Regions from separate parts of the Mesorhizobium sp. B2-8-9 genome, predicted to be linked through region 2. Evidence: riboswitches for the same ligand, from Rfam matches in the RefSeq annotation. Region 2 holds a riboswitch; the other holds the start of a gene.
The links. A riboswitch is a leader RNA that binds a small molecule or an ion and turns the genes downstream of it on or off. The one in region 2 is predicted to bind cobalamin.
Positions count from the first base shown of each region.

Region 1 (15,301 bases), on a different contig from region 2:
GTCGGTGCGCGACTCCGACCGCATCATCGGCCTGCTCGACGCTCGCACCATGAAGGCCGAGCAGGGCGAGCTGGTGCAAAAACACGTGCTGGTCACGCGCTATGACGCGGCGCGCGCCGCGCGCGGCGAGATGCTGTCGATCGACGACGTGCTGGAGATCCTCTCGACGCCGCTACTCGGCATCATCCCGGAAAGCCAGGATGTGCTGCGGGCCTCTAATCTCGGTTCGCCCGTCACGCTCTCGGAACCGCTCAATGGTGCCGCAAAGGCTTACCTCGAAGCGGCAAGACGCCTGGAAGGCGAGGACCTGCCGGTGGTCGTCCCCTTCGAACGTAAGGGCTTCCTCGACCGGCTTCTCGGAAGGAGGGCCGCATGAGCATCCTCGATCTCTTCAAGCGGCGCACCAGCGCGCCGGTGGCGCGCGAGCGGCTGCAGCTGCTGCTCGCCTATGAGCGCCAGAGCCGCGGCCAGCCGGATCTCGTCTCCATCCTGCGCGAGGAGATCATGGCGGTCATCGCCAAGCATGTGCAGATCGACCAGGACTACCTCCAGGTCTCGATGGACCGCGGCGCGACCATGTCGACGCTGGAGATCGACATCCAGATCCCCAACAAGAGCGCCGCGCCGCTCGCCATGGCGGGATAACGCCGGCGCATTTCTCTCCCTCGCCAAACGCGGGGGAGAGGTGGCCGCGCAGCGGCCGAGTGGGGCCTGCGCTTACGCTTCGTCATCCTCGGCTTGACCCCAGGATTCACGGCGTTACCTTCGCGCGGCGGTCCAGAATTCCGTACGCGTTGCAACGCGTTAGCGCCATGGCATGACCCTGCGCGCGTCGCTTCGCTCCTTGCTCCGCGCCAGGATGACGAAGGCGTAAACCTCACTCTCTTGTCCCACCATCCGCCCCGTACTGCCTCACGACAGCGCGGTGCCCGCGCCCTATCTCCATTCCCGAACCAGGGATGGAGCCAGGATTGACCTCGACGCAGACCGCGAAGCCGGAAACCCATGTCGGCGCAATGCCCGTTCTGGGGCTGCTCGGCGCCATCCTGTCCGTTCAGGTCGGCGCCGCCTTTGCCAAGGGGCTGTTCCCGGTGCTGGGCTCGGAAGGCACGACCATGCTGAGGCTCGCCATCGGCGCGCTGATGCTGGCTGCGGTGCTGAGGCCCTGGAAGGTGCTGCCCTCGCGGAAAACCCTGCCTTGGCTCGCCGCCTACGGCATCACGGTCTGTGCCATGAACATGCTGTTCTACGCAGCGCTCCAGCGCATTCCGCTCGGCATCTGCGTGGCGCTCGAATTCACCGGGCCGCTGTTCGTCGCTATGCTCGGCTCCCGGCGCATGCTCGACCTCGTCTGGGTGGCGCTTGCGATAATCGGCATCGTGTTGCTCTCGCCCTTTGCCGATGCCAGAAGCGGGCTCGATCCGCTGGGGGTGGTGCTGGCGCTCGCAGCGGGCGCCTGCTGGGGGCTCTACATCATCTTCGCGCAGAAGGCCGGCGCCGAGCTCGGCGTGCGCACCTCCGCCTATGGCATGGCGATCGCCGCTGTGCTGGCGCTGCCTTTCGGCTTCAGCGCCGCTCAACCCTATCTCGCCGACCCGCACATCATGGCGGGCGCGGCCGTGGTCGGCCTGTTCTCCAGCGCGCTGCCCTTCTATCTGGAAATGCTGGTGCTGGCGCGCATGCCGGCCAAGGTCTACGGCATGCTGGTTTGCCTGGAGCCAGCGGGCGGCGCGCTGACCGGCTTCCTGTTTCTGCATGAGAAGCTCAACCTTTTGCAATGCGCGGGCGTCGCCGCCGTCATTGCCGCCGCCTTCGGCACCGCGGTCGCGGCGCGGCGGCCGGTGCCTTTGCCGGCCTGAATCCATCTTTCGGACCGGGGCAATCCCGGAAAATGCGCGAAACGGCAGGCTCGGCGCCTCGCAGCGGTAATCCATCCTGAGCTGCTTCGAAACAAGGACGTGCGATGGTTTGCCGTTTCCGTGAAACGGTGAACCGCTTCGACACCCGCAGCTCGTTAAGGGATTGGTCGGCTTTGGAAAAACACCCCCCGTGGCGGCAACATCCGACCGCATCCGGTGGTTGAAATAAGACCTAAGTCCTATAACAAAATTGCAATAGGTCCGAGTGGACAAGACATGGGTCGTGGGCCACTTCCTTATGCACTGCTGATTGGGGATGCTTATGCTGCGATATTGCCGGTGGGGTAGTTCGGCCGACGGGCTGAAAGGCTGGCATGGGGAGAACCGAATGCGCGCATCGCGCGGGGGCTGCAGGCTAGTCTTGCCAGCGCTGGCTGCGTTGGCGCTTGTCGTCGCGCCTGTCAGTCTCTCCGTCGATGGTCTCGTCGTGACCAAGGCCTATGCCGACAAAGGCGGCGGTGGTCATGGCGGCAGCGGTGGTGGAAACGGAAGCGGCGGCGGCAACAGCGGGAACGGTGGCGGCAATAGCGGCGGCAACAGTGGAAACGGCAATAGCGGCGGCAACAACGGAAACAGCAATAGCGGCAGCAACAACGGCAAGAGCAATAACGGCGCGAGCAGCAGCGCGGCAGGCACCGCGGATGTCGATAGTCATGTGAACGCCGTTACCGGCGACAAGGTCGAGGCCACCAGCAGCAGCATCCAGGTCACGCACCGCAATGGAATGAAGGAAACGATCGAGAACGGCCGGTTCAGGATGGAAGACAAGTACGGACGCACCATCGTCGACCGCAGGGCCACCATGGCCGATCTCAATCGCCTGAAGAATTTGTGAGACAGAGTTTGTGGGAGTGAGGTTTTATCCGGATTAGATCTTAAGGGACCGAAGGTCAGCGCTGCAAAATCAGGTTGCCACCTTTTGCTTCGTCTCTGCGGTCCTGATCGTCTTGCGATGGAACTTGGCTACTCACCTTGCCCCCGCCTTCGTGCGGGGGTAATTTTTTGCGCCGGCAAAGCCTGTCCGTTGCGACATTGGTCAGCTATGGCGCCCGAAATGGTCCGACGGGTGGGGGCAAGGGTCGTGGGCCGCTTTCGTCGCCCCGCCGGAATGTGAATTCTCGCCGGATCAACACACCGGTTCCGCCTCGGCATGCCGCGAGCGGAATTTCGGCATGCCGAGGCGGAACCGGAACGAGGAGAAAAGATGCAAAACCTTCCCTTCGGAAAGCTCGTCTGGTTCGCCTTGCGCGCTTCGACCGCACTGGCGCTGACCGTGGCGCCCTATCACCTGGCGCTCGACGGCGCCAAGCTGGTCCCGTCAGCGGCTTACGCAGAGGGCGAAGGTGGCGGTGGCGAAGGTGGCCATGGTGGTGGCGGCGATGGCGGCCATGACGGTGGCGGCGATGGCGGCCATGACGGTGGCGGCGATGGCGGCCATGACGGTGGTGGCGACGGCGGCCATGACGGCGCCGACCATGACGGCGGCGACCATGATGGCCAGGGTGGCGACCATGATGGCGATGGCGACGACCACGGCGAACATGATCATGGCGAAACCGCCGACGATCAGGGTGATGACAATGATGATCAGGGCGAAAACGACGACGGCGCCGTTGCGCCTTTGATCGCGCCCAACTAGGCCATGAAGGCGACCAGGTCATTCAGGATGGTCTGGTTTTTCCTGCGCGCTTCGAGCGCGCTGGCGCTGGTGCTTGCGCCATGGCATGTCACCTTTGGTGGCGTGCCCGGGATCGTCGCCGCCACGGCCTATGCCGGCAACGGCAATGGCAATGGAGGCGGGAACGGCGGCAATGGCAGTGGCGGCAATTCGGGTTCCGCCGGCGGCTCGAATTCCGGCAATAGTGGCGACAACGGCAACAGCAATGGCCAGGGCGACAACGGCAATAGCAATGCCGGCGCGAGCAACCCCAATGCCGGGCCGGGCAACAACAGCGGCAAGGGCAACACCAATCCCGGCGGCAAGAATAGCTACACCAATGCCGCGACCGGCGACACGCTTTCGATCGACGGCGATAAGGTCACCGTCATTCATCGCAACGGTATGAAGGAGCAGGTCCAGAACGGCCGTTTCGAGATGACGGATGCGCAAGGCCGCACCATCATCGAACGGCAGGCGACGGAGGAGGACCTGTCGCGCCTGCTGAACTTGTGAGCGTTGAGAGTTGAAGAACTGGGGAATTGAAGAACTGAAGAACTGAAGAACTGAAGAACTGAAGAACTGAAGAACTGAAGAGTCCTCTCTTATCCAGTTCCCCCGATTCCTCAATTCCTCAATTCTTAAATTCCCCAGTACCTTAGTGCCTTTCCCTCGCCTCATGCATCAGCAGCGCCGCCTCGGTGCGGTTGCGCACGTTGAGCTTGGCGAGCACCCTGGTCATGTGATGCTTGACCGTCTTCTCCTGCAGCGACAGCCGGGCGGCTACCTCCTTGTTGCTCAGCCCTTCGGCGACCAGTTTCAGGATCTCGGCCTCGCGGCCGGTGAGCTGACTGAGCGGATCGGGCTTGCTGCCGGTGGGCTGCAAAAGGTCGGAGAGCAGCCTGGCCGAAAGGCTCGGCGATACGTAGCTCTGGCCGTTGGCGACATCGCGCAGGATCTCGGCCAGCGCCTTGGAGCCCACGCCTTTCAGTACATAGCCGCGCGCGCCGGCCTTCAGCGCCTGGGCGACATCGGCATTGGTTTCCGATACCGTGAGCATGACGATCTTCTGTTCGGGCATCGCTGAAAGGATACTGGCGAGCGCGTTGAGACCGCCGCCCGGCATGCTGATGTCGAGCAGGAGAATATCGGGCGTGCTGGCGCGCGCCAGCCTTTCGGCGTCCTCGGCGCTGGCGCCTTCGCCGACAAGCTCGAAGCCGCCGATTTCGCCGAGGCTGCGCGCCACGCCCTCGCGAAACAGGGGGTGGTCGTCCACTATTGCGATGCGGATGGATGTGCTCACGGTTGCTCCTCGACAGACAAGGCAATCACCAGTCTTGTCCCTTCCGGGCCGGACAGCGTCTCGAACTGCCCGCCTATGCTTTCGATGCGTTCCCTGAGACCCGCAAGCCCAAGGCCCTCGCTTCGGGCCGGGTCAAAGCCGGGACCGGAATCCATCACCTCGACCAAAAGCTTGCCGCCTTTCGTCGTGGCTCTGACCTGCTGGCCCTTGCCCTTGCCATGCCGGAAGGCGTTGTTCAGGCCTTCCTGCACGAAGCGATAGACGCTTATCTTTTCCGAGGTGCCGAGTTCCGGCAAGCGCTCAGGCAAGGTTAGCAACACTTTGGTGCTGGTGCGGCGCTCATGCTCGGCTACCGCCAGCCGCAAAATGTCAGCGATGGCCTGCGCCTCGATCTGCGGCAGCACCAGCCCGTTGCAGATGCCGCGTATCTCGCGCATCGCTTCGCCGAGCGTCTTGTGTATGCCGGCGATCTCGGCTTCGCGCAGCGTGCTCGACGTGGCCGGGTCGACCAGCGCCGGGCTGTCCATCCTCAGCGCGGCAAGCGCCACCAGTTGCGCCGGTCCGTCATGCAGGTCGGCGCCGATGCGCCTCAGATACCGCTCGTTGATCGCTGTGGCGCGGCGCGAGGCGCGTTGGACGCGCTGGCGCAGCGACGAGTTCTGCGCTAGGGCCGTCTGCAATTCGGAAACCTTGGCCTCGAGCGCAGCCTGTTGAGTGACGATGGTGCGGCTGCCGCGGAAAACGATGCCGGAGAGCAGGGCAAGCGCCGCGGCGGTGGCGGCCGCCACCACCAGCCATGTCCACAGCAGAGCTGAGTGGAGCGATTCCTCGAAGTCGCCGGATAATTCGTAGAATTCGCTGACAGCCACGACCTCGCCGGACCACGGCTCGCGCACCGGGTTGTAGATTTCGAGCAGCGGAACGCCCATCGACCGCTCCTTGTCGTCTTCCTCGTCCTCGAGCCTGTTGTATTTGACCATGACGTTGCCGGCGAAAGCGGCGATGAGGTTGGCGTTGGGCCTGATCTGCTTGCCGATCAGGCTGGCATCCTTGGAGTAGAGGATCGTTCCGTCGCGCCGCCACAGCTTGAACGAGACCAGCCTTTTCCCGAGCGCGCCCTGGCCCAGCGTCTCGTCCAGCGCGCGCTTGACGGTGTCGTCGAGTTCCTGGCTCTTGCGCATGTCGGGCAGCAAGGGTGCGATCACGCTGTCGACATAGAGCGCGGTGGTGGCGGCGGAATTGTGCAGGACCCCGTCACGGATCTGCGATGTCACCCACAGCCCGACCACGAGCATCACCGCCAGAAGGCCGATACCGCCCGCGATCACGAACTGCCAGGCCAGAGAGAGCCCGCTCCAGATTCGTGCAGGTCGTGTTAAATACCTCCCAAACATCGGCACCATTCACCCACCCGTCCGCGACAGTATAGGTGAGGGGAGGCAATTGCGACACCGACCTTGGTCCGTGCCCGTGGGAAAGGTTAATGGCAGAGCAGGTTTGGGCGCACGCCGACGGGCGGGCTTTGATTCGCAAGCAAGGAGGCTGCTTGCTCCGCCGGGCGGCAAAGCCAGCGCCATTCCTGTTGACGGAGGAGACGCGGGCCGGCTGCCACCTGAAATCGCGGGTTCTTTTGCAATGCCGCAACCACCAATCAAGCCCCGGCTCCGGACCAACGGCATATGCCCCGCGGGATAAAGCGCCACACCGCTGATGCCTTGGCCTGGTGCGGTTTCTTCATCGATCGTTGTGGATGTAGACATATAGCGGCGACCTCTCGCGGGCGGCCCGGCTTGCAACCGTCCATATCGGCGGGCTGGCCCTCTTTCCCGACATGAACTGCGGACGTCGCGGCAAAAATTTGCCCCCAAAAGAAGTCAGGATCAAGCTGTTGATGGGTCGAACAACCGCCGCATATACAATGGGCTTCATCACGCTGTTGGCAACGCAGTATGGACGTCGGCGAAAAAAAGCAAAAAAGAAACCAGCGGTTGTCGATTTTTGAGCTCGAGGCGCTGCGGGAAGCTTTCAGGCAGTCCGTTCGCGAGAATGACGTCGCGGAAGCGGAATGGGCGCAACACGCCGAGCTTTTCGTCAAAAGAGCGCTTCAAGAAGACGGCCGTCTTACACGAGTTTGAGCGCTCGGGCGCCTGAAGCAATTCCAGGAAGGTCTGCGCGGTTTTCAGCCTTGGAATTGCGGCACCGCGGCTTCCAACCGGTCGGACCATTGCGCCGGCGCGTAGGACCTCAGCAACAATTGCGGGCGCAGCGGGAAACCGACACTCTATCCCTGCGCCGGCTCCCCCCAAGGAAACCCAAAGGTCGGCGCTTCAGCCCGGCTTGCCAGTCAAAGAGCCGTACTCTTTTACCGCCAAGGCAAGCCGGGCTACCCCAACCGCCGGTCCGGCACTTTCCGCTCGTTTGTCGCATCGGGAGCAACTGGCAGCCTTGGCCCCACGGGTCATTGCAATGCGCAGAGGGTCATCCGCTTTCGCGGAACGAAAAGGGGAGTCGGCGCGTTTTCCGCCGCGATGTCGAGGACTCCTCACCATCACAAGGCCGAAAGCCCTTTTCAGGCTTCCGAGGCGGAGCGCCTGGCGCGTGCGCAAAAGAATGCCAGGCTGAAGGATCTTCGCACCCACGCTTCATGGCTCGTGCTCGATCCGCAGGCTCACTTCCAGGAGGTGATCGACTGTTCGGCATTGCTCGGCGACTTGCCGACCCGAAAGGTCGCCCTCGACGATTAGGAATTCCGTGCCTTTCAGGCTTCAGGCGGGCTGTAGCCGGACGGCGTCCTGTCGGGATATCTCGATCAGTCGCGCGATCGCCAATGGCGCCATCAGCGCAAAGAACGCCGTGACATCGAAGAGGATCGACCGCGCCAGATCGAACCCGCTGTGGTCGTAGCAAACTGCGAATTGCATCACGCTTGACCTTTTGAGCCTACACACTGCGCATGTGGTTTCGCGCGCGCCAAAAGCATGACCCTGATTTACAACAAATACAAGATGTCGCTAATCTAAAGATGGCCGCGCCAGGCCAATGCAATCGACGCCGTCTGGTCGGGCCCCGAAGCATTCAGGCTGGCTTTGGCCAGAACAGCCAAGTGAGCGCCAGCGCCGCCAGCACCCAGAGCGCGATCATGAAGGCGAGCCCGGCCTTGCTCACCGGCTTCTCGCGTCTCACCGCCTCTTCGCGGAATTCCTGCATCAGATCGGCCGGGACCAGCTTGACCGCCAGCATGATGCCGACAGGCACGATCACCAAGTCGTCCAGGTAGCCGATTATGGGGATGAAGTCCGGGATAAGATCGACGGGGCTCAGCGCATAGGCCGCGACCGCACCCGCTGTGGCTTTTGCATACCAGGGGACACGCGGATCGCGGGCCGCAATCCACAGCGCCATCACATCGCGCTGGATCCCTCGCGCCCATTGCTTTGCCGAGTCGAAAGCCGACATGCGCCTATTCTATAGCTGTGCGGGTCTTGAGGCCATTCAGCGATGGCCGGCTCGGCCCCTCAGGCGCAATCCTTCAGTTCGACAACCTCGACGCCGAGGCGGAAGGCCTGGCCATCGGCATAGGAGCGCGCATATTGCTCGGCTTCGAATGGAAAGATGAGCGTTGTGCCGTAGGCGGTGACGCGCACCGTCCACTTCTGGCCCCTGACGAGTTCAACGCCGTGAAGCTTCGCCGTAACCATCTCACCCTCCTCAGATCCGGCACTTCAGCGACATCGGCATAACGTCGCGAAAGTCATTTGAATACAAATAATCCGACTCAATCGTGTCGTTACGGTGTCGCTTCCGACATTGGGTCGTTTGCGTCCGTGAAATGGTTCACCGACAGCAGCGCTTTTTTTGCCGGCGGGCCGTGACTGGGCGGCAAGGCCCTGCTCGGAACCGCGAGGGCCCCAGGCGGATTAGAGTCCTGGTTCACAAGGAGACCGCCATGATCCGCAAGCTGAAATCCGGTGAATACCGGCTCTATTCGCGCAAAGTCGATCCCAGAACCGGCAAGCGCCGCAACCTGGGCACCTTCAAGTCCCGCGAAGCGGCAGAAAAGCACGAACGCGAGGTGCAGTATTTCAAGCGTCACTAAGGCAGGCCACCGCTTCACGGCGAGGAGGATCGCGCCTCTGCTACCGGTTTTACCCGTGTGGTCTCGGCGGGGTGCGCGGGCGAGGGTGGCCGGGCACGTTCGAGCCGATATGGTCGAGGTCGCAACGCCTCGTCACCATTTCGACCGAGTTGGTGTCGACCGTCACGCGTCCCAGCACCTGCACGGTCGTGCGTCCGAGATCCTCGTCGACATGCACGACGTCGCCTTCGAGTCTGAGCTTGTCGCCTGGCTTGGCATTGGGCTCGGCCATCGAATAATTATGACCATCGCCGTCGAGCTTCAGCATCACGCGGTCCTTGATGCGCTCGATCACGGTGGCGATGACAGCCACCCGGTCGCCTATCTCCACTGCGGGCCGTGTCATTGCGGCCTCCTTTTCGCGCGGTCTCTGGCCGCCAGAGCCGCCTGGCCCCACGGTAGGTGGCGGCAGCCGCTAAAATAAACGGCAAACCAAGCATTTGGTTGCCCCGGGGGGCTGCCGCTCGCCGCAGCCGGTTGATCACATGAAATCGGGATTTCGCGGCAGAGACTGCCCCGCGGGCCAAGGACCTGCTGCGTCGGCGAGCATCTGCCAGCGGGCACGCTCGGCTGGGCGGCGAGTCCAGCCCTGCCGCGGGCTAACCTCGAGAGTTCGAGGCGTATTGTCTGTTGGCAATATCCTACCCTGGGGGATAGGATATTGCCATGACGATACACAGCTCCCGTCCTGATATCATCGCCCGGCTCAAGCGAGCGCATGGCCATCTCGCCGCCGTGCTCACCATGTTCGAGCAGGGCCGGTCCTGCCTTGACCTCGCGCAACAGCTCCATGCCGTCGAAAGCGCGGTCGGCAATGCCAAGCGCGAGCTGATTTACGACCATATGGAGCATTGCCTTGTCGAAGGCGGCGAACCGACCAGGGACACGCTCAAAGAGCTGAAGCAGCTCACCAAATATCTGTGAGGCGGCGATGTGGGAAAAAGCGCTCGACTGGTTCGGCTTCGGTGCGCACGGACATCATGGCGGCCACGGCCACGACCACCATGGGCCGCATGGCCATACTCATGGCGTGATCGACGCGACCATCGCCACCACAGACCGCGGCATCTGGGCGATCAAGTGGTCGTTCGTGATCCTCGCGGTCACGGCCGCGCTGCAGATCGTCGTCGTGATGCTCTCGGGCAGCGTGGCCCTGCTTGCCGACACCATCCACAACGTCGCCGACGCGACCACCGCCATCCCGCTTTGGATCGCTTTTGTGCTCGTGCGCCGCAAACCGACCAGGACCTTCACCTACGGCCTCGGCCGGGTCGAGGATCTCGCTGGCATCATCATCGTGCTCATCATCCTGGCCAGCGCGCTGGTGGCCGGATACGAGGCGATCAATCGCCTGTTCAACCCGCAGCCGGTGCATTTCCTTGGCTGGTTGGCCGTCGCCGGCATCATCGGTTTCCTCGGCAATGAAGCGGTGGCGGTTTTTCGCATCCGCGTCGGTCGCCAGATCAACAGCGCGGCGCTGGTTGCCGACGGCTATCACGCCCGCACCGACGGCCTCACCAGCCTTGCCGTCGTTGCCGGCGCGGCCGGCGTCTGGCTCGGTCTTCCGCTCGCCGATCCAATCATCGGCCTGTTCATCACCGTCACCATTTTCGCTATCGTCTGGCAATCGGCGCGCTCGGTGCTGACCCGCATGCTGGACGGCGTCGAGCCCGGCCTGGTTGACCAGATTCACCATGCTGCCGACCATGTCGCCGGGATCGAAAAGGTAGCCGACGTCAAGGCCCGTTGGCTCGGCCACAAGCTGCATGTCGACGTTACGATCGCGGTCAATGACGGCCTGTTGCTTGCCGCCGCGAACAACATCGCCGCATCGCTCAAGGCCGAGCTCTTCGCGCACATCCCGGCGCTCGACGTCGCCACGGTGCACTTTGCCGAGTGGAGACGGAGGCCGGCCACCATCATGCGCCGGATCCGTTCCTTGTCGACGGCAAGCTAGCCAGCGGGCTGCTCGAAATCGTCGACACGCCGCAGGGCGAGCGCATGCGGCTGCGCCTGTCGCGTCACGCCGAGGGCCTGCGGGCGAACGTCGCTATTGAAAGGGCGGACGGTGCGGTCGAAAGCCTGCCGCTGTCTCCGGTCGGCGGCGACCATCATTATCTGCAGAGCCTGGTCGCGCCGACCGAACCGCATGAATTCAGCGCCAGGCTGCAACTGGCGGCCGGTCCCGACACCGAGGATTTGCCCTTCGCCATGGCCGAACCGCAAGGTCACCATCACGAGCGCGCGCATGGATGATGGGGTGACGGCGCAGGCTTCGGAAAGGGCATGGCTGGTGGTGGGGGTTCGATAAGCCGGATAAAAGACGATCATTGCCCGAGCTCAACGCGATCGGCCAGGCGACGCCGAAGGGAAAGCGGATGGCTGCTATTGTACTCTTTCACTCGGCGCTGGGCCTTCGGGCGGTGGAGCATCAAGCTGCTGAGCGCATGCGAAACACGGGGTACGATGTTGTGACGCCGGACCTCTACGCAGGGCTGACTGCGGCATCGGTCGACGACGGGCTTGACTTGATGAGCCATGTTGGGTGGGAAACCATCTGCGACCGCGCCAGGGTGGCGCTCCTCCAGACTTCTCCAGACGCGGTGCTCGCTGGCCATTCCATGGGAGCTGGCGTGATCAGTGCCGTTTGGTCAGAACGAGTCGCTGCCGCCGGCATTGTGCTGCTGCATGGCCTTGCTGATATTCCCAGCAATGTTCGCCGACACGTCCCGGTCGCGGTCCACGTCGCCGACCCAGATGCATTTGCTCAGCCAGAACAAGTTGCCGACTGGTCGGCGTCGGCGAAGCGCTGCCACGTCAGGGCAGAAATTTTCACCTATCCGGGGATCGGCCATTTCTACACCGATCAAGCGCTGCCGGATTACGATGCGTCCGCAGCCGAGCTGACATGGTTGCGCGTTCAGGCTTTCCTGAAAACGATCGCACGCAAGACCGGGAGCGGTTCGGTGATTCCGTGAAACGCTGAACCGTTCTAAGCAGCGCCGGCTCGCGGAGCGGGTGAACGGAAAATCGACCATGCGGCGGCGCCGAGCGCCGCCACCATAGCGAGGATCACCGCAAGGCTCGGCAAGTGGAAGAAGATGTCGCGCCATCGTGGCTCGACGACCGCGCCGGTGCTGAAGGCCTCGCCGCTGTACTGGCACAGGATCCACGACGCGCCGCTACGCACCATCTCGGCATCGATGTCCGAGATCAGCGTCTTCGCCTCGCGCCGGGCCGCGGGCATCATCGCCATATGGGCGAGCAGCGCCTTGGCGGCGGCGAGATAGGCGTGGCTGCATTCGTTGAACGGGCTTTCCTCGTCGCCGAGGCTGCCCGGCATCAGGCCCCAGAGGCAATAAGTGAATTGCAGATTGCCGTGATTGTAGAGCCGCCGGAAGGTCGGGTCGGTCGCGGTCTGGCGCTGGGCGAGGTCGAGGATCTCGCCGCGATAGCGCGCGATGACGGCCATCTGGCCGTGGGTCAGGCTGGGGATCTGGATGCCGGGAGGAGGCGGGGCCGAGGATCCGCCATGCGCCTGCGCGGATGTGGCGGCCAGAAATGCGAGCAGCGCCGCAACCGAGCAATTCCAGGAAAAGGGTGCGGCGGTTTTCCGTCCGGAATTGCGAGAAAACGAAAGACCAAAGTGGCTCTGCGGTCGTACCGACCGTTGAGCCGCTTTGGCCGCCAGGGCGCAGAACCGTGGCGGCCAACGCATCGGTTTCAGGCGTAGCGGCGTGCCGGGCTGCGCTGGTCGCGCACCGCGACCACGCGTTCGGCAACCGCGCCGAAGCCGAGCCCGACGACGGTCCACAGCACCAACTGGATGCCGAGCGAGGCGACGCGGAATTGCCACAGCACCGTCGCCGAGAAGTTCTCCGGCACCTCGTTGATGTCGGGCAGCGCCGCCTTCACCAAAGCGAAGACGACGAGGAAGGCGAGGCCCGCGACGATCGAGGCGTTCCAGGCGCCGAGCCGGTTCCACAGCCGCTGCGCCAGGCCGACCGCCGCTACTATAGCCGCGATCGAGACGACGATCATGATGAAGAACAACTCGGTGCGGTAGCCGATGGTCTCGGCGTTGCCCACCGCGGGCGGGTTGGCCGGATATTTGAGGCCGGGCACCACGATCACGGCCAGGAAGCCGAGCAACGCCAGCAGCGCCGAGGTGCCGCGCGGTCCGAGCGAGCCTAGCCGGCCATAGGCGTAGGCGAAGACCAGCGAAAACAGCCCGCCAAGCGCGGCGCCATAGATCAGCACGCCGGTCGCCAGGCCGATGCCGGCCTGCGTGGCGCGGCTGACCATCTCGGGCTCCGGCGCCTCGCCGGCGGCCTGGGCCTGCTGTTCCTCGAAGGCGATCGCCTTGTCGACCTGCGGCTCGCCATAGACGCGGGCGAAGGCGAACGCCAGAATCCCGGCGACCAGCCCGACAAGCATGCCGCGCAGCAAAAGTTTTCCAACCATGTCACCAATCCCTCCAAGCAATTCCAGGAAAAGTGCGTAGCGGTTTTCCGTCCGGAATTGCGTTAAGCCAACCAAGCAATTCCAGGAAAAGTGCGTAGCGGTTTTCCGTCCGGAATTGCGTTAAGCCAACCAAGCAATTCCAGGAAAAGTGCGTAGCGGTTTTCCGTCCGGAATTGCGTTGGATCAGAATCGAAAGCGGGTTCAGCGATGCTGAACCGCTTTAGTGGCAGGGGAAGCCGAGCAAGTGGCGGCCGTCATGCACGAATTCGTGCACATAGGTGCCGCGGATCAGCGAGGTGGCGCCTTCTTCCGCGCCCACGAAATAGATCGCCAGCATCAAAAGCAGTCCGCCGAGGATGGCCCAGGGCAGAAGCTCGCGGACCGGAATCGCAACCGGGCCGTAGCTGGGGGCGAAGGTGGTGTCGGACATATTGACCTCCCTTGGGATACTGCGTCCCGTTGATCGAACGATGCTGCGGAATAAGGCCTGACTTTCGGCTGGTGCCGATCACAGTGGCGCGACCGTGCCGGACTCGCACCGGCTTCCAATCCCGTATAGCACTAAGACACTTGTCAGCACTTCGTTCGCCTGTCAACGACATGTAATGGCGGCACGGCTTCGTGAGGCCTGTTTTTCGCTGGGCCACGGAGTTTTTCATGCTTGTCCGCCTGACGATGATCGCAAGCGGAGCGACGGCCGGCACGCGCAAGGGCCGCTTTCCGAACGATGAGCCGCCGGAGCCGCGCGCCCTCGATCGCGCCGGCGCGCTGGCCGCTTCGCTGCGTCGCGCCGACCGTGTCTTGATAAGTCCGGCGCTGGCCGCGCGGCGGACGGCCGAGGCGCTCGGCCTTGACGCGGCGATCGAGCCGCTGCTTGCCGAGCAGGATTTCGCACGCTGGGCCGGCAAAGGTTTCGAAGAGGTGCAGGCCGAGGATCCCGAAGGCATGGCGGCCTGGATTTCCGATCCCGGCGCCGCGCCCCACGGTGGCGAATCGCTCGCCGCTGTCGCCCGGCGGGGTGCTGCGCTGATGGAGCGGCTGGCCGGCGAAAGCGGTCACACCGTCGCGGTGACGCATGCCATGCCGATCCGCGCCGCCATGGCGCATGTGCTCGGCGCGCCGCTTTCCTCGGTCTGGAAGATCGACATCGAGCCGCTGTCGCTCACCGAGTTCCGCAGCGACGGCCGCCGCTGGGTGCTGCGCGCGAGCGGCGTCACTGTCGCCGGCTGAACGCCCGGGCGTGAACGCTCCATCCGTGAACCCGGCCGGCATATCAAGCCGGCACACCACTGTTTCAGTGATCGCTAACGGAACGGAAACGCCTCGCTGCTATCGTGCTGCCCCATGGCTAGGAGGACCTTGCCTGAGGAGCCCGCCGGATATGGCCAATTTTCCCGAGATCGAACGCCGTCTTCATGCGCGCGAATTCGTGCTCAAGGAAGCCACGATCATCGCCGCCGGCGTCAGGATCGGCTGCTCGGTCAGAAATCAGCACGAGCAGGGCGCGGAATTGCGCGTCGGCGCCAATGTGGAGATCCCGGACCGCTTTCTGCTCGAGGTCCCGGCCGACGATACGGCCTATCGCGCTTTGGTGCGATGGCGGCGCAACGACCGCGTCGGCGTGGCGCTCTACAGCAACGCGCCAAAGGACTGATGCTCAAAGATAGCGGCGCACGCCCGCCCTGTAGGCGCGGTAGGGTTCGCCGAACTTGCGTTCCAGATAGGCCTCTTCGCGCAGCACCACGCCGTAATGCAGGATGGGGAAGCTCGCGATGGTCGCGATGACGGCCCACCAACTGTCAAAGAGCAGCCCGATCCCGAGA
Region 1 is NZ_VFTQ01000040.1:74-15,374, reverse strand. It holds gene minD (septum site-determining protein MinD) at 1-376, shown strand, start outside; gene minE (cell division topological specificity factor MinE) at 373-645, shown strand; gene FJ423_RS30220 (DMT family transporter) at 972-1,859, shown strand; gene FJ423_RS30215 (hypothetical protein) at 2,248-2,754, shown strand; gene FJ423_RS30210 (hypothetical protein) at 3,124-3,558, shown strand; gene FJ423_RS30205 (hypothetical protein) at 3,586-4,092, shown strand; gene FJ423_RS30200 (response regulator transcription factor) at 4,235-4,879, opposite strand; gene FJ423_RS30195 (sensor histidine kinase) at 4,876-6,273, opposite strand; gene FJ423_RS30190 (hypothetical protein) at 6,808-7,104, opposite strand; gene FJ423_RS30185 (hypothetical protein) at 7,408-7,623, shown strand; gene FJ423_RS33785 (hypothetical protein) at 7,645-7,800, opposite strand; gene FJ423_RS30180 (YkvA family protein) at 7,955-8,335, opposite strand; gene FJ423_RS30175 (hypothetical protein) at 8,395-8,577, opposite strand; gene FJ423_RS30170 (hypothetical protein) at 8,826-8,975, shown strand; gene FJ423_RS30165 (hypothetical protein) at 9,025-9,360, opposite strand; gene FJ423_RS30160 (metal-sensing transcriptional repressor) at 9,681-9,938, shown strand; gene FJ423_RS30155 (cation diffusion facilitator family transporter) at 9,946-10,971, shown strand; gene FJ423_RS34865 (hypothetical protein) at 10,911-11,270, shown strand; gene FJ423_RS30150 (dienelactone hydrolase family protein) at 11,345-11,992, shown strand; gene FJ423_RS30145 (hypothetical protein) at 12,007-12,486, opposite strand; gene FJ423_RS30140 (CbtA family protein) at 12,738-13,478, opposite strand; gene FJ423_RS30135 (CbtB domain-containing protein) at 13,699-13,908, opposite strand; adenosylcobalamin (AdoCbl) riboswitch at 13,909-14,052, opposite strand; gene FJ423_RS30130 (histidine phosphatase family protein) at 14,136-14,708, shown strand; gene FJ423_RS30125 (PilZ domain-containing protein) at 14,860-15,132, shown strand; partial or broken gene FJ423_RS30120 (methyltransferase) at 15,136-15,301, opposite strand, start outside.
Region 1: linked by a shared signal. The riboswitch ahead of FJ423_RS30135 (CbtB domain-containing protein) and the one ahead of FJ423_RS05585 (DUF1636 family protein) in region 2 are both predicted to bind cobalamin.

Region 2 (15,301 bases):
GACCCGTGGCGGCCGTTCTGCGGACCAGGCTTCACCTCGGCGCCCTTGCCGGCGTCGTAGAGATCGATGATCTCGGCCAGCCGCTCGGGCGTCAGGTCCTCGAAAGTGTCCTTGAAGATCATGACCATCGGCGCGTTGACGCAGGCGCCGAGGCATTCGACTTCCTCCCACGACAGCGTGCCCTTGTCGTTGGTGTGGAACTGGTCGTGATGGATTTTCGACCGGCACACATCCATCAGCGCTTCCGAGCCGCGCAGCATGCAGGGCGTGGTGCCGCAGACCTGGATATGGGCGCGCGTGCCGACCGGATTGAGCTGGTACTGCGTATAGAAAGTCGCGACTTCGAGGCCACGGATGCGCGGCATGCCGAGCATGTCGGAGATCGTCTCGATCGCCGCCTTGGTGACCCAGCCTTCCTGCTCCTGCGCGATCATCAGCAGCGGGATGATGGCCGACTGCTCGCGACCCTTTGGGTATTTGGCGATCCACTGCTGGGCGGCTGCCGCGTTCGCCTCGTTGAAGGCGAAGGTGGCAGGCTGGAGGCTGGCTTCTGCAAGACGGCGGACTGACATTTAGCGATCGACCTCACCAAACACGATGTCGAGGGAGCCAAGCACGGCGGTGACGTCGGCCAGCATGTGGCCGCGGCACAGGAAATCCATGGCTTGCAGATGCGCGAAACCGGGCGCGCGCAGCTTGCAGCGATAGGGCTTGTTGGTGCCGTCGGAGACCAGGTAGACGCCAAATTCGCCCTTCGGTGCCTCGACGGCCGCATAGACCTCGCCGGCCGGCACGCGGTAGCCCTCGGTATAGAGCTTGAAGTGATGGATCAGCGCTTCCATCGAGCGCTTCATCGCGGCGCGCTTCGGCGGCACGACCTTGCCGTCGAGGTTCGACACGCGGCCGGCGCTTTCCTTGCCGAGCAGCAGATCGACGCACTGGCGCATGATCTTCGCCGACTGGCGCATCTCTTCCATGCGCACAAGGTAACGGTCGTAGCAGTCGCCGTTCTTGCCGATCGGAATGTCGAAATCCATCTCGGAATAGCATTCATAGGGCTGCGATTTGCGCAGGTCCCAGGCGGCGCCCGAGCCGCGCACCATCACGCCAGAAAAGCCCCAGGCCCAGGCGTCGGCCAGGGACACCGTGCCGATATCGACATTGCGCTGCTTGAAGATGCGGTTGCCGGTCAAGAGCGCGTCGAGATCGTCGATCGACTTCAGGAACGGGTCGATCCACTTGCCGATGTCCTCGACCAGCTTCTGCGGCAGGTCCTGATGAACGCCGCCCGGCCGGAAATAGGCCGCATGCATGCGCGAACCCGAGGCGCGCTCGTAAAACACCATTAGCTTTTCGCGTTCGACGAAGCCCCAAAGCGGTGGCGTCAGCGCGCCGACATCCATGGCCTGCGTCGTCACATTCAAGATGTGCGACATGATACGGCCCATCTCGGAATAGAGCACCCGGATCAGTTGCCCACGCTTCGGCACCTCGATGCCGAGCAGGCGCTCGGCCGCGAGAGCGAAGGCATGCTCCTGGTTCATCGGCGCGCAATAATCGAGCCGGTCGAGATAAGGCACGGCCTGCAGATAAGTCTTGGCCTCGATCAGCTTCTCGGTGCCGCGATGCAGCAGACCGATATGCGGATCGACGCGGTCGACCACCTCGCCGTCCAGCTCCAGCACCAGGCGCAAAACGCCATGCGCCGCAGGATGCTGCGGGCCGAAGTTGATGTTGAAGTTGCGGACGGAGGTTTCAGCCATCGTGGCGCCTCTGGCGACGAGTCAGTAGTGAGTAGTGAGTAGTATTCATCAATCTCAATGCCTGCTTCATTCCGCCTGCTTGGCCTGCACCGTCCGAATGAGAGATCTCGTCATCTTTCCAATCTCTTCGCATCGCACCAGCAGTTCAATCTCATTGTCTTTTTCTAATAAGCCAACCCGGCATGCCAGGAGTATGTGCGTTTCCAGTTCCTTCAACGAACCCTGCGCCATGCGCAGAAATTGAACGAATGAACCTCTGTTCTCACGACCATATCCCTCAGCGATATTGGCGGCGATAGATGCCGCCGAGCGGCGCATCTGGGAGGTCATTCCATAGATCTCGTCCTTCGGAAAACCCTTGGTGACGCGATAACAATCTTCGGCAAGGACCATCGCCGATTGCCACACCATCAGGTCGCGATAAGATTCGATCCGCTTTTCCAATTCCTTCCCTACTGACTACTTACTACTCACTACTTCCTACTCACTGCTTCGCCTTCTCATCCCCGGGAAGCACGTAATCCGTTCCTTCCCACGGGCTCAAGAAGTCGAAATTTCTGAATTCCTGCTTCAATTCCACCGGCTCGTAGATCACCCGCTTGGCCTCGTCGTCGTAGCGCACCTCGACGAAACCGGTCAGCGGGAAATCCTTGCGCAGCGGATGCCCCTCGAAACCATAGTCGGTGAGAATGCGGCGCAGGTCCGGATGGCCCGAGAACAGCACGCCGTAAAGGTCGTAGGTCTCGCGCTCGAACCAGTCGGCACCCGGATAGACGCCGGTCAGCGACGGCACCAGCGTCTCCTCGTCGGCCTGGACCTTGAGCCTGATGCGGACATTCTGCTTCGGCGACAATAGGTGATAGACGACGTCGAAGCGCCTGGCGCGCGACGGGTAGTCCGCTCCGCAGACATCGATGATCGAGATGAACTGGCAGCGCGGATCGTCGCGCAGGAAGGTCGCGACCTCGATCAGGTTGCCCGGTTCAACCGAAACCGTCAGCTCACCATAGGCAAGCACGGCTTCGCCAATGCGGCCGGAGAGCTTCTCGCCGAGATAGGTGGAGAGTTCGTTCAACGCCAGGGTCATCGGCTCACCGTTCGATCGTGCCGGTGCGGCGGATCTTCTTCTGCAGAAGGAGAATGCCGTAGAGCAGCGCCTCCGCGCTCGGCGGGCAGCCGGGCACATAAATGTCGACCGGCACGACGCGGTCGCAGCCGCGCACCACCGAATAGGAATAGTGGTAGTAGCCGCCGCCATTGGCGCAGGAGCCCATCGAGATGACGTAGCGCGGCTCCGGCATCTGGTCGTAGACCTTGCGCAGCGCCGGCGCCATCTTGTTGGTCAGCGTGCCGGCGACGATCATAATGTCGGACTGGCGCGGCGACGCGCGCGGGGCGACGCCGAAACGCTCCGAGTCATAGCGCGGCATCGAGGTGTGGATCATCTCGACCGCGCAGCAGGCGAGGCCGAAGGTCATGAACATCAGCGAGCCGCTGCGCGCCCAGGTGATCAGCGCCTCGGTCGAGGTGACGAGAAAACCCTTGTCGGCCAGCTCATTGTTGATTTCGAGAAAGAAGGGATCGTCCTCCCCCACCGGCCTGCCGGTGTTGGGGTCGATGATGCCCTTGGGCTTCGGCGCGACAAGGGTGCCTGAACTGTCGTTCAATCCCATTCCAGCGCTCCTTTTTTCCATTCATAGGCAAAACCGATGGTCAGCACCGCCAGGAACACCATCATCGACCAGAAGCCGAGCATGCCGAGCTTCGAGAAGGACACCGCCCACGGGAACAGGAAGGCGACCTCGAGATCGAAGATGATGAACAGGATCGACACCAGGTAGAAGCGGATGTCGAACTTCATGCGGGCGTCGTCGAACGAGTTGAACCCGCATTCATAGGCGGAAAGCTTTTCCGGGTCGGGATTGCGGTAGGCCACAAGGAACGGAGCGATGATGAGCGCCAGACCGACGATCATCGCCACGGCGATGAACAGCACGATAGGCAGGTACGAACTTAGGAGTGCGCTCATGCGGCGACTTTCCTTCGGCGGGGGCAGTTCATTTTGATTACAGCAACGAACTCTAATGCGGAAGCGTGACAGATTAACCGCTGAACCGTTTTAAGGGGCCCATGCTGCAACGCGGCGAGGGTTAGCGCAGCGGTTTCGGTGACGCAAGTCAAACGTTGTTCAAATCGCGGCTCTGGACGCCTTATCGGAAGAAACTGGTCCGATCCGCTCCTGTTTGATTTCCTTCAGTTTTTACTCCAGTTTTCTCTCCTGACATATCTCCCGCCATTTGCCTGCTAGCATGGCCGGAATCACCGGCTAAAAATCCAACGGACGATCGGGGCAAGGACACCTGATGAAGGACAAGATTTCGCTGGCCATGGCGAGGCGCGTCGCGCTCGGGGCGCAAGGGTTCAACGACCCTAGGCCCAGTGGTGTTCCGGATCGCCGCCACCTTGCGCGGGTACTTTCGCGAACCGGCCTTCTGCAGATCGATTCCGTGAGCGCGGTGGTGCGCGCGCATTACATGCCGCTCTATTCGCGCCTCGGCCCCTACCCGCTTACGCTGCTCGACAATGCCGCGGTCACCCGCAAGCGCGCCGTTTTCGAATACTGGGCGCATGAGGCATCGTTCCTGCCCGTCGAGACCTATCCTTTGATGCGCTGGCGCATGCAGCGCGCCGAGCAGGGCGACGAGATGTATCTCGGCCTGGCGAAATGGGGCCGTGAACGCAAGGAAATGATCGACGAGATATATAGAGAGGTCGCCGATCGCGGTCCGATCGCCGCGTCCGACATCGAAGGCCACAAGGGCAATGGCGGCTGGTGGGGCTGGAGCGAGGCCAAGCACGCTTTCGAATGGCTGTTCTGGGCCGGGCGCATCACCACCGCCTACCGCCGCGGCTTCGAACGCTATTACGACCTGCCCGAGCGCGTTTTGCCGCAGGCGGTGCTCGACCTTCCCGTCCCCTCGGTCGAGGACGCGCATCGCGAATTGCTGCGCATTTCCGCCCGCGCCCATGGCATCGCCACCTATGGCGACCTGCGCGACTATTTTCGTCTCGCGCCGGGCGACACGAAGGATCGCATCGAGGAACTGGTCGAAGCCGGCGAATTGCTGCCGGTGAAGGTCGAAGGTTGGGACAAGACCGCCTATCTCCACAAGGACGCCCGTTTCCCGCGCCGGATAGAAGCGCGCGCCCTGCTCGCCCCTTTCGATCCCGTCGTCTTCGAACGCACTAGGACGGAGAAACTCTTCGATTTCCGCTACCGCATCGAGATCTACACGCCGGCCGAGAAACGCCAATATGGCTACTACGTGCTGCCCTTCCTGCTCGGCGATCGGATCGTCGCCCGCGTCGATCTGAAAGCTGACCGCCCGGCCAGCATCTTGCGCGTCCACGCCGCCTACGCCGAGGCCGGCGCCCCGCCCGAAACGGCCGCCCAGCTCTTCGACGAGTTGAAGCAGATGCAGGGCTGGCTCGGCCTGGAGGCGATCGAAGTGACGCCGGCCGGCGACCTCGGACCGGCGCTGGCCGACATCGCGGTGTCGTAGCTGCGCGTTGACAGGGAGAGTGAACAAAAATAGAACATCCCAACTGTGGTTAGGATCGGTTGCGATGGTTTTCAGGCGCTCGATATGTCTGGTCTTGGCCTACCTGACCTTAGCGTCGCCATCATATGCGACAGGTGCTTACCGAGAGGAATGGGTAGAGGTCACGCGTCCAGTCATTTTCTGTGGCGGCCACATTGCACCCGGTATGCAGCCAAAAGAAGTGACGGCGCTTCTTCTGCGGTGGTTGGAGTTTGGAACGATCGACAAGCAGATCGCAGGCGCCTGTGGCTTATTGCCGGTAGGGCAGCGCTATATAATAGTTCATGAGCCGAAGTTCGACGCCAATCGCTTCGTCTTGATGTGGGAACCGGTTTGCCAGCACGGCTGTTCGTTAAGTATGGCGCCCGTGGCCTCACCGCCTCGCAAACTTGTGGGTCCATACCTCAAACCCATAAAGCCGCCAAAAGGCTGGTACTAAGCCAGTCGTTGACTCCAGCCCCCTGAACCCTCTAAATCCTGACCCAGACGGTCTTCTCCCGGCAAAGGGAGGAGCCAAGAGGGAATGCGGTGCGGGCCAACACCCAAATCCGCGGCTGTCCCCGCAACTGTAAGCGACGAGCCTCTGCCGAAAACCACTGGGATGTTCCCGGGAAGGCGGCATTCAGGGTGACGACCCGCGAGCCAGGAGACCTGCCGTCTGAGACTTTAAGTATCCGAATGCCCGGCGGGTTTTCCGGGCAAGGAGCATGGTTTTGGATCGCAACGGCAGTTTCCCGGCAAACAGTGCGGACATTCCGTCCGAGCCCGATGCTTTGGCTGGCGTCACCGTCATCGTCTGCTCATCCTGCCCCGACGAGACCGGGTCGGATGCGCATCCGCGCGCCGGCGCGCTGCTTGCCGAAGACACGCGTCGGGCTGCTTGCGGCGAAAAGATCGACATCCGTACCGTCGAATGCCTCGGCAACTGCAAGCGCCGGCTAAGCGCCGCGCTGCTGCGCGACGGCTGCTGGAGCTACGTCTTCGGCGATCTGAACACGACCAGCGGCGCCGATCTCGTCGCCGGCGCAAAGCTCTTCGCCACCTCGACCGATGGCCTCATCCCCTGGCGCGGCCGGCCCGATTCTCTCAAGCGCGGCCTGGTTGCCCGCATCCCTCCCCTCGACATGCTGAAGGACCGACCATGAACGCATCCGTTTCCCGCGTGCCCTGCACCGTCGTCACCGGCTTTCTTGGCGCCGGCAAGACGACGCTGATCCGCAACCTGCTCGAAAACGCCAAGGGCAAGCGGCTGGCGATCATCGTCAACGAGTTCGGCGATGTCGGCATCGATGGCGAGATCCTGAAGGGCTGCGGCGTCGACACCTGCCCGGAGGAAAACATCGTCGAGCTCGCCAATGGCTGCATCTGCTGCACCGTCGCCGACGATTTCGTGCCGGCGCTCGACCAGATCCTGTCCCGCACGCCGAAGGTCGACCACATCCTGATCGAGACCTCCGGTCTCGCTCTGCCGAAGCCCTTGGTGCAAGCCTTCCAGTGGCCGACCGTGAAGAGCCGCGTCACCGTCGACGGCGTCATCGCCGTGGTCGACGGCCCGGCGCTGGCCGACGGCCGCGTCGCTTCCGACATGGACGCGCTGAAGGCGCAGCGTGCCGCGGACGATTCGCTCGACCATGACGATCCGGTCGAGGAGGTGTTCGAGGACCAGATCGCCTGCGCCGACCTGATCATCCTGTCGAAGAGCGATTTGATGGATGCGGCGGGCTCTGAGCGCGCCAACGCCGTCATCGGCGAGCATGTGGCGCGCGCCGTGAAAGTCGTGCCGACGTCGCAGGGCAAGGTCGATCCCTCGGTGCTGCTCGGCCTCGGTCTCGCCGTCGAGGACGACATCGAGAACCGCAAGACCCATCACGACGACGAGCTCGACCACGAGCACGACGATTTCGATTCCTTCGTCATCGACATCCCGTCGATCGCCAATCCCGACGAGCTGGCCAAGCGCGTCGCCCTTGCCGCAGAGCAGGAAAACGTCTTGCGCGTCAAAGGCTTCGTCGAGGTCGGCGGCAAGCCGATGCGGCTCCTGCTGCAGGCTGTCGGCCCGCGCGTCAACCACTATTACGACCGCGCCTGGACGGCTGAGGACGACCGCCGCTCGCGGCTCGTTGTCATCGGCCTCAAGGGGCTGAACCGCCCGGCGATCGAGCGTATCCTCGCCGGCTGAGGCAATCCGGACCGCGATGCACATCCTCGCCACCACATCCGCATCGCTCGACGATCTCGCCGAGCCGATCGACCTCAGGCAGACGCCTGCGGATGTGGTGGCGCTGTCCTTCACCGACAGCGACCTCGCCGGCCTGGCCGCCGCCTGGAAGGCGGATGCGGCGCGGCTGCCCTCAATGCGGCTTGCGGCGCTGCGTGACCTTCGCCACCCGATGTCGGTGGACCTGTGGATCGACAGCGTCGCCCGCCACGCCAGGGTCATCCTCGTCCGCATCCTCGGCGGCTATGACTGGTGGCACTACGGCTGTGACCAGCTCGCCGCCCTGGCGCGCGAACGCGGCATCAAGCTGGCATTGCTGCCCGGCGAAAGCCATGACGAAGACCTGCGGCTGGTCGAAGGCTCGACCCTGCCGCGCGCCGAATTGGACGCCCTGCTTGGCTATTTCCGCGAAGGCGGCCCGGCCAATATGAGCGCGCTGGTGCAAAGGCTGGCTAGGCTTGCCGGGTCGGATGCGGCCTTGGCCGAACCGGTCAGCGTGCCGAAGGCGGGATTTTATCAGCCGGGAATTGGTGTCGTCGAGAAGCCGAACCTTTTAAAGGCGGAACTCGACGCCTACAATTTTGCCGTCATCCCCATCCTCTTCTACCGCTCGATGCTGCTTGCCGCCGACGTGGCACCGATCGACGTTCTCGTGGAAGCGTTGAAGCTGCAAGGGCTCACCCCCGTGCCGATCTTCGTGTCCAGCCTCAAAGACGCGGCATCCCTGGCCTTCGTCGAAACCGCCCTCACCTCCCTGAACCCCTCCGCCATCGTCACCGCCACCGCCTTCGCCTCTGGCGCGGAACCCGGTGCCGAGACCCTCTTCGACCGCGCCGGTGTGCCCGTCTTCCAGGTCATCGTCGCCACGACGAGGCGCGAGGTCTGGCAAAAGAACCAGCGCGGCCTGGCTCCTGCCGACCTTGCCATGCATGTGGTGCTGCCCGAGCTCGACGGTCGCATCCTGGCCGGCGCCATCTCCTTCAAGGGCGAGGTCGAGACCGATCCGGCGCTGGCTTTTCGTGCTTTCGCCAACCGTCCGGAAGCGGACCGCGTGGCGCAGGTCGCCAGGCGGATCGCCGCGTTCATTCGCCTGCAGCGGACGAAGCGGGCCGAGCGCAAGCTCGCCATCCTGATCCCGGATTATCCGAGCGCGCCTGGACGGACCGGCTACGCCGTCGGGCTGGACGTGCCGTCGAGCGTGCTCGCCATGCTGCGTGACCTGAACGAACAAGGCTATGCGGTTGACGGGATTCCGCAATCGCCGCGGGAGTTGTTGGATGCGCTGGAGGTTCGTGGGCACAGGTTAAGTCTGGAAGACTACCTGCGCTCGTGCACGGAACTGTCAGGAGGCGCGCGTGATGCAGTCAGGGCTGCCTGGGGCAGCGCGGAGGACCAGATAGGTCTGCGCGAGGCCCCCCTCTCTGTCCTGCCGGACATCTCCCCCTCAAGGGGGGAGATTGGCAGCTCCGCCGCCGGCTCCCCCCTTGCTAGTCCGAAAATTGGCGAAAGCCAGGCGCAAGGAATAATCTCCCCCCTTGAGGGGGAGATGTCCGGCAGGACAGAGAGGGGGGCGACGGAACGCCTGCCTTTGAAGGCAGCCTCCCCGCCACACTTCCCCTTCCGCGCCGCGACCTTCGGCAACGTCACCGTGGCGCTGGCCCCCGACCGCGGCCGCTCGGCCGACCGCCGCGCCGACTATCACGACCCGACGCTGCCCCCGCGCCACGAGCTGATCGCCTTCGGCCTGTGGCTGCAAAAATCGCTCGGCGTGCATGCCATCATCCATGTCGGCGCGCATGGCACGCTCGAATGGCTGCCGGGCAAGACGGTGGCCCTCTCCGGAACCTGCTTCCCGGAGATCGTCACCGGATCGCTGCCCGTCATCTATCCATTCATCGTCTCCAATCCGGGCGAGGCGGCGCAGGCCAAGCGCCGCATTTCGGCCGTCACCCTCGGCCATCTGGCGCCGCCGCTGACCGGCGCCGGCCTCGATGAGGCGCAACAGAAACTCGAGCGGTTGGTCGACGAATATGCTCAGGCCGACGGCCTCGACCGCCGCCGTCGTGACCAACTTGCAAAGCTGATCGTCGAGACCGCGCAGAAGACTGGCCTCGCTTCTGAAGCGGGCGTGGCCAAGGCCGATCAACCCGACGAAGCGCTGCGCCGCATCGACGCCTGGCTCTGCGACCTCAAGGATTTCGCCGTCAAGGACGGGCTGCATGTCTATGGCCGGGCGCCGGAGGACGAGGCCGATCCGCTGCGCCGGCAAAGCGCGGACGCGGAAAAAGCAGCCCTGCTTGCCGCGCTCGACGGCCGTCACGTCAAGGCGGGTCCCGCCGGCGCCCCGGCGCGTGGCCGCTCCGACGTGCTGCCCACCGGCCGCAACCTCTTCACCTCCGATCCGCGCACAATGCCGACGCCAACCGCCTATGACCTCGGCCAGGCGGCGGCGGAGGAAGTGGTGCGCAGCTATATGCAAAGCCATGGCGACTGGCCGCGCTCGCTGGTCATCGACCTCTGGGGTTCCGCCTCGTTGCGTACCGGCGGCGAGGAGATCGCGCAAGGTCTGGCGCTGATGGGCTGCCGACCGCAATGGGATGCCGCCACCGGCCGCGTCACCGGCATCGAGGTGCTGCCGCCGGCCGCGCTCGGCCGCCCGCGCGTCGACGTCACCTGGCGCATCTCCGGCCTGTTCCGCGACATGTTCCCGACCCAGATCGCGTTGATCGACGCCGCTGCCAACGCGGTCGCCAGCCGCGACGAGGACGATACCGAGAACCCGCTCGCCGCAGCGACGCGCGCTCAGGGGAAGATCAGCCCGCGCATTTTCGGCACCTCACCGGGAACTTATGGCGCCGGCGTCGAGGACTTGCTGTCGCGCGGCGAATGGGGCGCGCGCGAAGAGATCGGCCGTGCCTATCTCGACGCCACCTCGCACGCCTATGGCGGCGCCGAAGGCGAAGCGATATCGGCGCCCGGCGCTTTCGAGGGCCGGGTCGCCGAAGCCGATCTCCTCGTCCACACCGGCGACGATCCCGGCCGCGACATCCTCGAAGGCTCGGCCGACGTCGCCTTCATCGGCGGCTTTTCGGCCGCCCTTGCCACGCTCGGCCGCAATGCCGACGTGATCGTGCTCGACACGACCGACCCGAAAAAGCCGAAGCCGCGTTCGGTCGGCGAAGCGGTATCGCGCGTGGTCCGCGCCCGCGCCGTCAACCCGCGCTTCATTGCCGGCCAGATGCGCCACGGCCCGCGCGGCGCCTCCGAATTCGCCGAAACGGTCGACCGTCTGGTCGGCTTTGCCGAAACCACGCATGCCATTTCGGGAGCGCTGATCGAGGCCGTTCACGACGCCTATGTTGGCGACCCGGACGTCCGTGCCTTCCTGCTGCGCGAGAATCCGGCGGCTGCCAAGGTCATCGCCGAACGGTTCCTCGCCGCCCGTCGGCGCGGCCTGTGGCACCCGCTGCGCAACTCCATCGACGACGACCTCGCAGCCTTGATTGCCGAGGCCCAGGCAGGTGGAGTGGCGGCATGAACGCGTTTTCGCGCCGTGGCGCTTGCCCTGCTCTAAGCGCGCCGATGCAGACCGGCGACGGGCTGCTGGTGCGGCTCAACCCAGTCGCTGGAGGAATTTCGCCGAAGTCGCTGATCGGGCTCGGCGAATCCGCCTTGCGCCACGGCAACGGCATCATGGAAGTGACTGCGCGCGGCAGCCTGCAGATCCGCGGGCTGACGGCGGAAAGCGCCCGGTTGCTGGCGGACGAAGTGGATGCGCTCGGCATCGCGGTGCAGATCGGCGTGCCGGTCGAGACGGGGCCGCTGGCGGGAATCGATCCGGAAGAGATCGCCGATCCGCGCCCGTTGGCGGAGCGAATCAGCGCGGCGATCGAGGAAGCCGGGCTGACGGCAAGGCTGGGGCCGAAGGTGTCGGTGGTTGTCGACGGCGGCGGACAGCTGACGATGGATGCCGTGACGGCCGATGTGCGGCTGAAGGCGATGCAGGCTGCGGCGAGCATCTGGTGGAGCGTGTCGATTGCCGGCGACGGGCGGAGTGCGAAGCCGCTCGCGACGGTCGATGCGGATGCTGGGCGTGACATTACAGTTGCTGCACTCCGGATGGTCGCGGAAAAGGGCCGGGAGGCGCATACCCGCGATTTGTCGGAGCGGCAGTTGGCCTCTCTCGCCAGCTGGCATTCCTTCGCGCCCCCCTCTGTCCTGCCGGACATCTCCCCCTCTAGGGGGGAGATTGGCAGTTTCCGCGCCGGCTCTCCACTTTCAGCGTTGGAGATTGGCGAAAGCCGCGGTGACAAGGCAATCTCCCCCCTTGAGGGGGAGATGTCCGGCAGGACAGAGAGGGGGGCGCAGGAACGCCAGCCCGCGAGAAGTCCCATTGGCCTATTCAATCTAGGCAACAACACCGCCCTAGGCATCGCCCTGCCCTACGGCAGCATGCCGGCGCAAAACCTCATCGATCTCGCCGCCCAAGCTGCAAACCTCGGCGCCTCCGAAATCCGCCTTGCCCCAGGCCGAGCCCTGCTCTTCCTCGGTCTCTCCGCCCCCTCCACGCTCCAATCCTCCGCCGCCGCGCTCGGCTTTGTCACCGACCCCGCCGATCCGCGCACCCGCATCGTCGCCTGTCCCGGCACGCCGGCTTGCGCGTCCGGCCGCATCGCCACCCGCGCCATCGCCGAAACCATCGCAAAGGAAAGCGCGGACCTCCTTGACACCTCGCTGACCCTGCACGTTTCCGGCTGCGCCAAGGGCTGCGCGCATCCCGGCACCGCTGCGCTCACCCTGGTCGGCGACGAAAACGGAGCCGGACTTGTCGTGGACGGGACGGCAAAGGCCCTTCCTGCCGCGTACAGGCCGGGCTATGACGCCGCGCTCGGGGTCGCCGGCATCCTTGCCGCGATCCGCGACGGAAGACATCAGGGCGAAACCGCCGCCGCCTGCCTGAAAAGACTTGGCGCGGCCGGCATCGCCGAACTCTATCGACGGAACCAATAATGGCCGCCTACGACTATATCCATGACGGAACGGCGATCTACGAGCGGTCTTTCGCCATCATCCGCGCCGAGGCGGATCTGTCGCGCTTCTCGGAGGCGGAAGCCGATGTCGCGATTCGCATGATCCATGCCTGCGGCCAGGTTGAAGCCGCCAGCCATTTCGTCTTCTCGAATAATTTCGTTGCCGCCGCCCGGACCGCGCTCGCCGCCGGCGCGCCGATCTTCTGCGATGCCGAGATGGTGGCGCACGGCGTCACCCGCGCCCGTCTGCCGGCCGGCAACGAGGTGATATGCACGCTGCGCGACCCGCGCACGCACGACATCGCCAGGCAAATCGGCAACACCCGCTCGGCCGCGGCGATCGACCTCTGGGGCGAGCGCATGGCCGGCTCTGTCGTCGCCATCGGCAACGCGCCGACCGCGCTCTTCTATCTGCTTGAGAAGCTGCGCGACGGCGCGCCGAAGCCGGCCGCGATCATCGGCATGCCGGTCGGCTTCGTAGGCGCTGCCGAATCCAAGGATGCGCTGGCCGAAAATTCCTACGGCGTGCCCTATGCCATCGTGCACGGCAGGCTGGGCGGCAGCGCCATGACGGCCGCCGCGCTCAATTCGTTGGCGAGGCCCGGCCTGTGAACGCGATCATGAAAGGCCGTCTTGTCGGCGTCGGCACCGGCCCTGGCGACCCCGAGCTTCTGACACTGAAGGCAGCGCGCGCGTTGGCAGAGGCCGACGTCGTCGCCTATTTCGCCAAGCGCGGCAACAACAGCAATGCGCGTGCCATCGTCGAGGCGCGCTTCCGGCCGGACATGATCGAGCTGCCGCTGCTCTATCCGGTGACGACGGAGATCGACAAGGATCACGACGACTACCGCGCGCAGATCGCCGATTTCTACGAGCAATCGGCCGAACAGGTGGCCGAGCATCTCGGCGCCGGCAGGATGGTGGCGGTGCTGTCGGAGGGCGATCCGCTCTTCTACGGCTCCTACATGCATCTGCATGTGCGGCTTGCGCACCGCTTCCCGACCGAGGTCATTCCTGGCATCACCGCCATGTCGGGCTGCTGGTCGAGCACGGGTCTGCCGATCGTGCAGGGCGACGACGTGCTGAGTGTGCTGCCCGGCACGATGAGCGAGTTCGAGCTGACCCGCCGCCTCGCCGACACAGATGCCGCCGTCATCATGAAGGTCGGCCGCAACCTGCCAAAAATCCGCCGCGCGTTGGAAGCGACCGGCAAGCTGGCGAAGGCCGTCTATGTCGAGCGCGGCACCATGCCGGGCAGCGTCTCGATGCGGCTGGCCGAAAAATCGGACGACAAGGCGCCCTATTTCGCCATCGTGCTGGTTGCCGGCTGGTCGGCTCGCCCGGGTGCCAAGGCATGAGCGGCCGCCTTACCGTCATCGGTCTCGGACCCGGCAATGCCGACCAGGTCACGCCGCAGGCTGCCAATGCCGTGGCCGAGGCTTCCTTCTTCTATGGCTACAAGCCCTATCTCGACCGGCTGGAGCTGCGGCCGGACCAGACCCGCATCGCCTCCGACAACCGCGAGGAACTCGCCCGCTCCAACGAAGCGCTGGCCAAGGCCGCAGAAGGCCACAATGTCGCCGTCGTTTCCGGCGGCGATCCCGGCGTTTTCGCCATGGCCGCGGCCGTTTGCGAGGCGATCGAAGCCGGCCCTGAAGAATGGCGTGCCATCGACATCTCGGTTGTCCCGGGCGTGACTGCAATGCTCGCCGTCGCCGCCCGCATCGGCGCACCGCTCGGCCATGATTTCTGCGCCATCTCGCTCTCCGACAATTTGAAGCCGTGGGAGCTGATCGAATTGCGCCTGCTGGCAGCGGCCGGCGCCGGCTTCGTCATCGCGCTCTACAATCCCATCAGCAAGGCTCGCCCCTGGCAGCTTGGCCGCGCCTTCGAATGCCTGAAGGCGATCCTGCCCGGCACCACGCCGGTGATCTTCGGCCGCGCTGCCGGCCGGCCCGACGAGCGTATCGAAGTCTCTCTGCTGGCGGATGCCGATGCGGCAAAAGCCGACATGGCGACCTGCATCATCATCGGCTCGCCCGAAACCCGGATCATCAAGCGCGGCGAAAAACCCGCGCTAGTCTACACGCCGCGCTCGGCAACAGGGTCGAAAAGATGATCGACTTTTGCCGCCAGCGCATCGACGGTTTTGGCCGAAGGAACGTCCGGCAAAGGCGGTCGGCGGATCATGATCACTTCGATGCCGAGCGCCCGCGCAGCGGCGATCTTGCCATAGGTCGCCTCGCCGCCGCTGTTCTTGGAAACGACGGCATCAATGCCGTATTTTTCGAGCAACGCCCTTTCGTCCGCTTCCGGAAACGGTCCACGCGCCAGGAGGTAAAGCGCATCGGGCACGCCAAGCTTCGGCTCGACCGGGTCGACGCTGCGGATCAGGTAGCGGTGCTGCGGAGCGACTTCGAAGGCGCCGGCCTCCTGACGGCCGATCGCCAGGAAAACGCGGCGCGGCGCCTCGCCAAGCGCCTTCGCCGCCTCAGTGACGCTGTCGACCAGCGTCCAGCGATCACCGGCCACGGGCTCCCATCCAGGACGCCGCAGCGCAAGGACCGGCACGCCAGCCTGCGCAGCCGCTTCTGCGGCGTTGGCCGAGATACGCGCGGCGTATGGATGCGTGGCGTCGATCAGCAGATCGACGTGTTCTTCCCGAAGATAGGCAGCCAGCCCATCTGC
Region 2 is NZ_VFTQ01000003.1:247,439-262,739, reverse strand. It holds gene FJ423_RS05620 (NADH-quinone oxidoreductase subunit E) at 1-572, opposite strand, end outside; gene FJ423_RS05615 (NADH-quinone oxidoreductase subunit D) at 573-1,763, opposite strand; gene FJ423_RS05610 (four helix bundle protein) at 1,830-2,207, opposite strand; gene FJ423_RS05605 (NADH-quinone oxidoreductase subunit C) at 2,248-2,850, opposite strand; gene FJ423_RS05600 (NADH-quinone oxidoreductase subunit B) at 2,855-3,436, opposite strand; gene FJ423_RS05595 (NADH-quinone oxidoreductase subunit A) at 3,427-3,792, opposite strand; gene FJ423_RS05590 (winged helix-turn-helix domain-containing protein) at 4,127-5,326, shown strand; cobalamin riboswitch at 5,836-6,039, shown strand; gene FJ423_RS05585 (DUF1636 family protein) at 6,079-6,510, shown strand; gene cobW (cobalamin biosynthesis protein CobW) at 6,507-7,544, shown strand; gene cobN (cobaltochelatase subunit CobN) at 7,561-11,121, shown strand; gene cobG (precorrin-3B synthase) at 11,118-12,593, shown strand; gene FJ423_RS05565 (precorrin-8X methylmutase) at 12,593-13,225, shown strand; gene FJ423_RS05560 (precorrin-2 C(20)-methyltransferase) at 13,222-13,971, shown strand; gene FJ423_RS05555 (precorrin-3B C(17)-methyltransferase) at 13,968-14,732, shown strand; gene FJ423_RS05550 (cobalt-precorrin-6A reductase) at 14,696-15,301, opposite strand, start outside.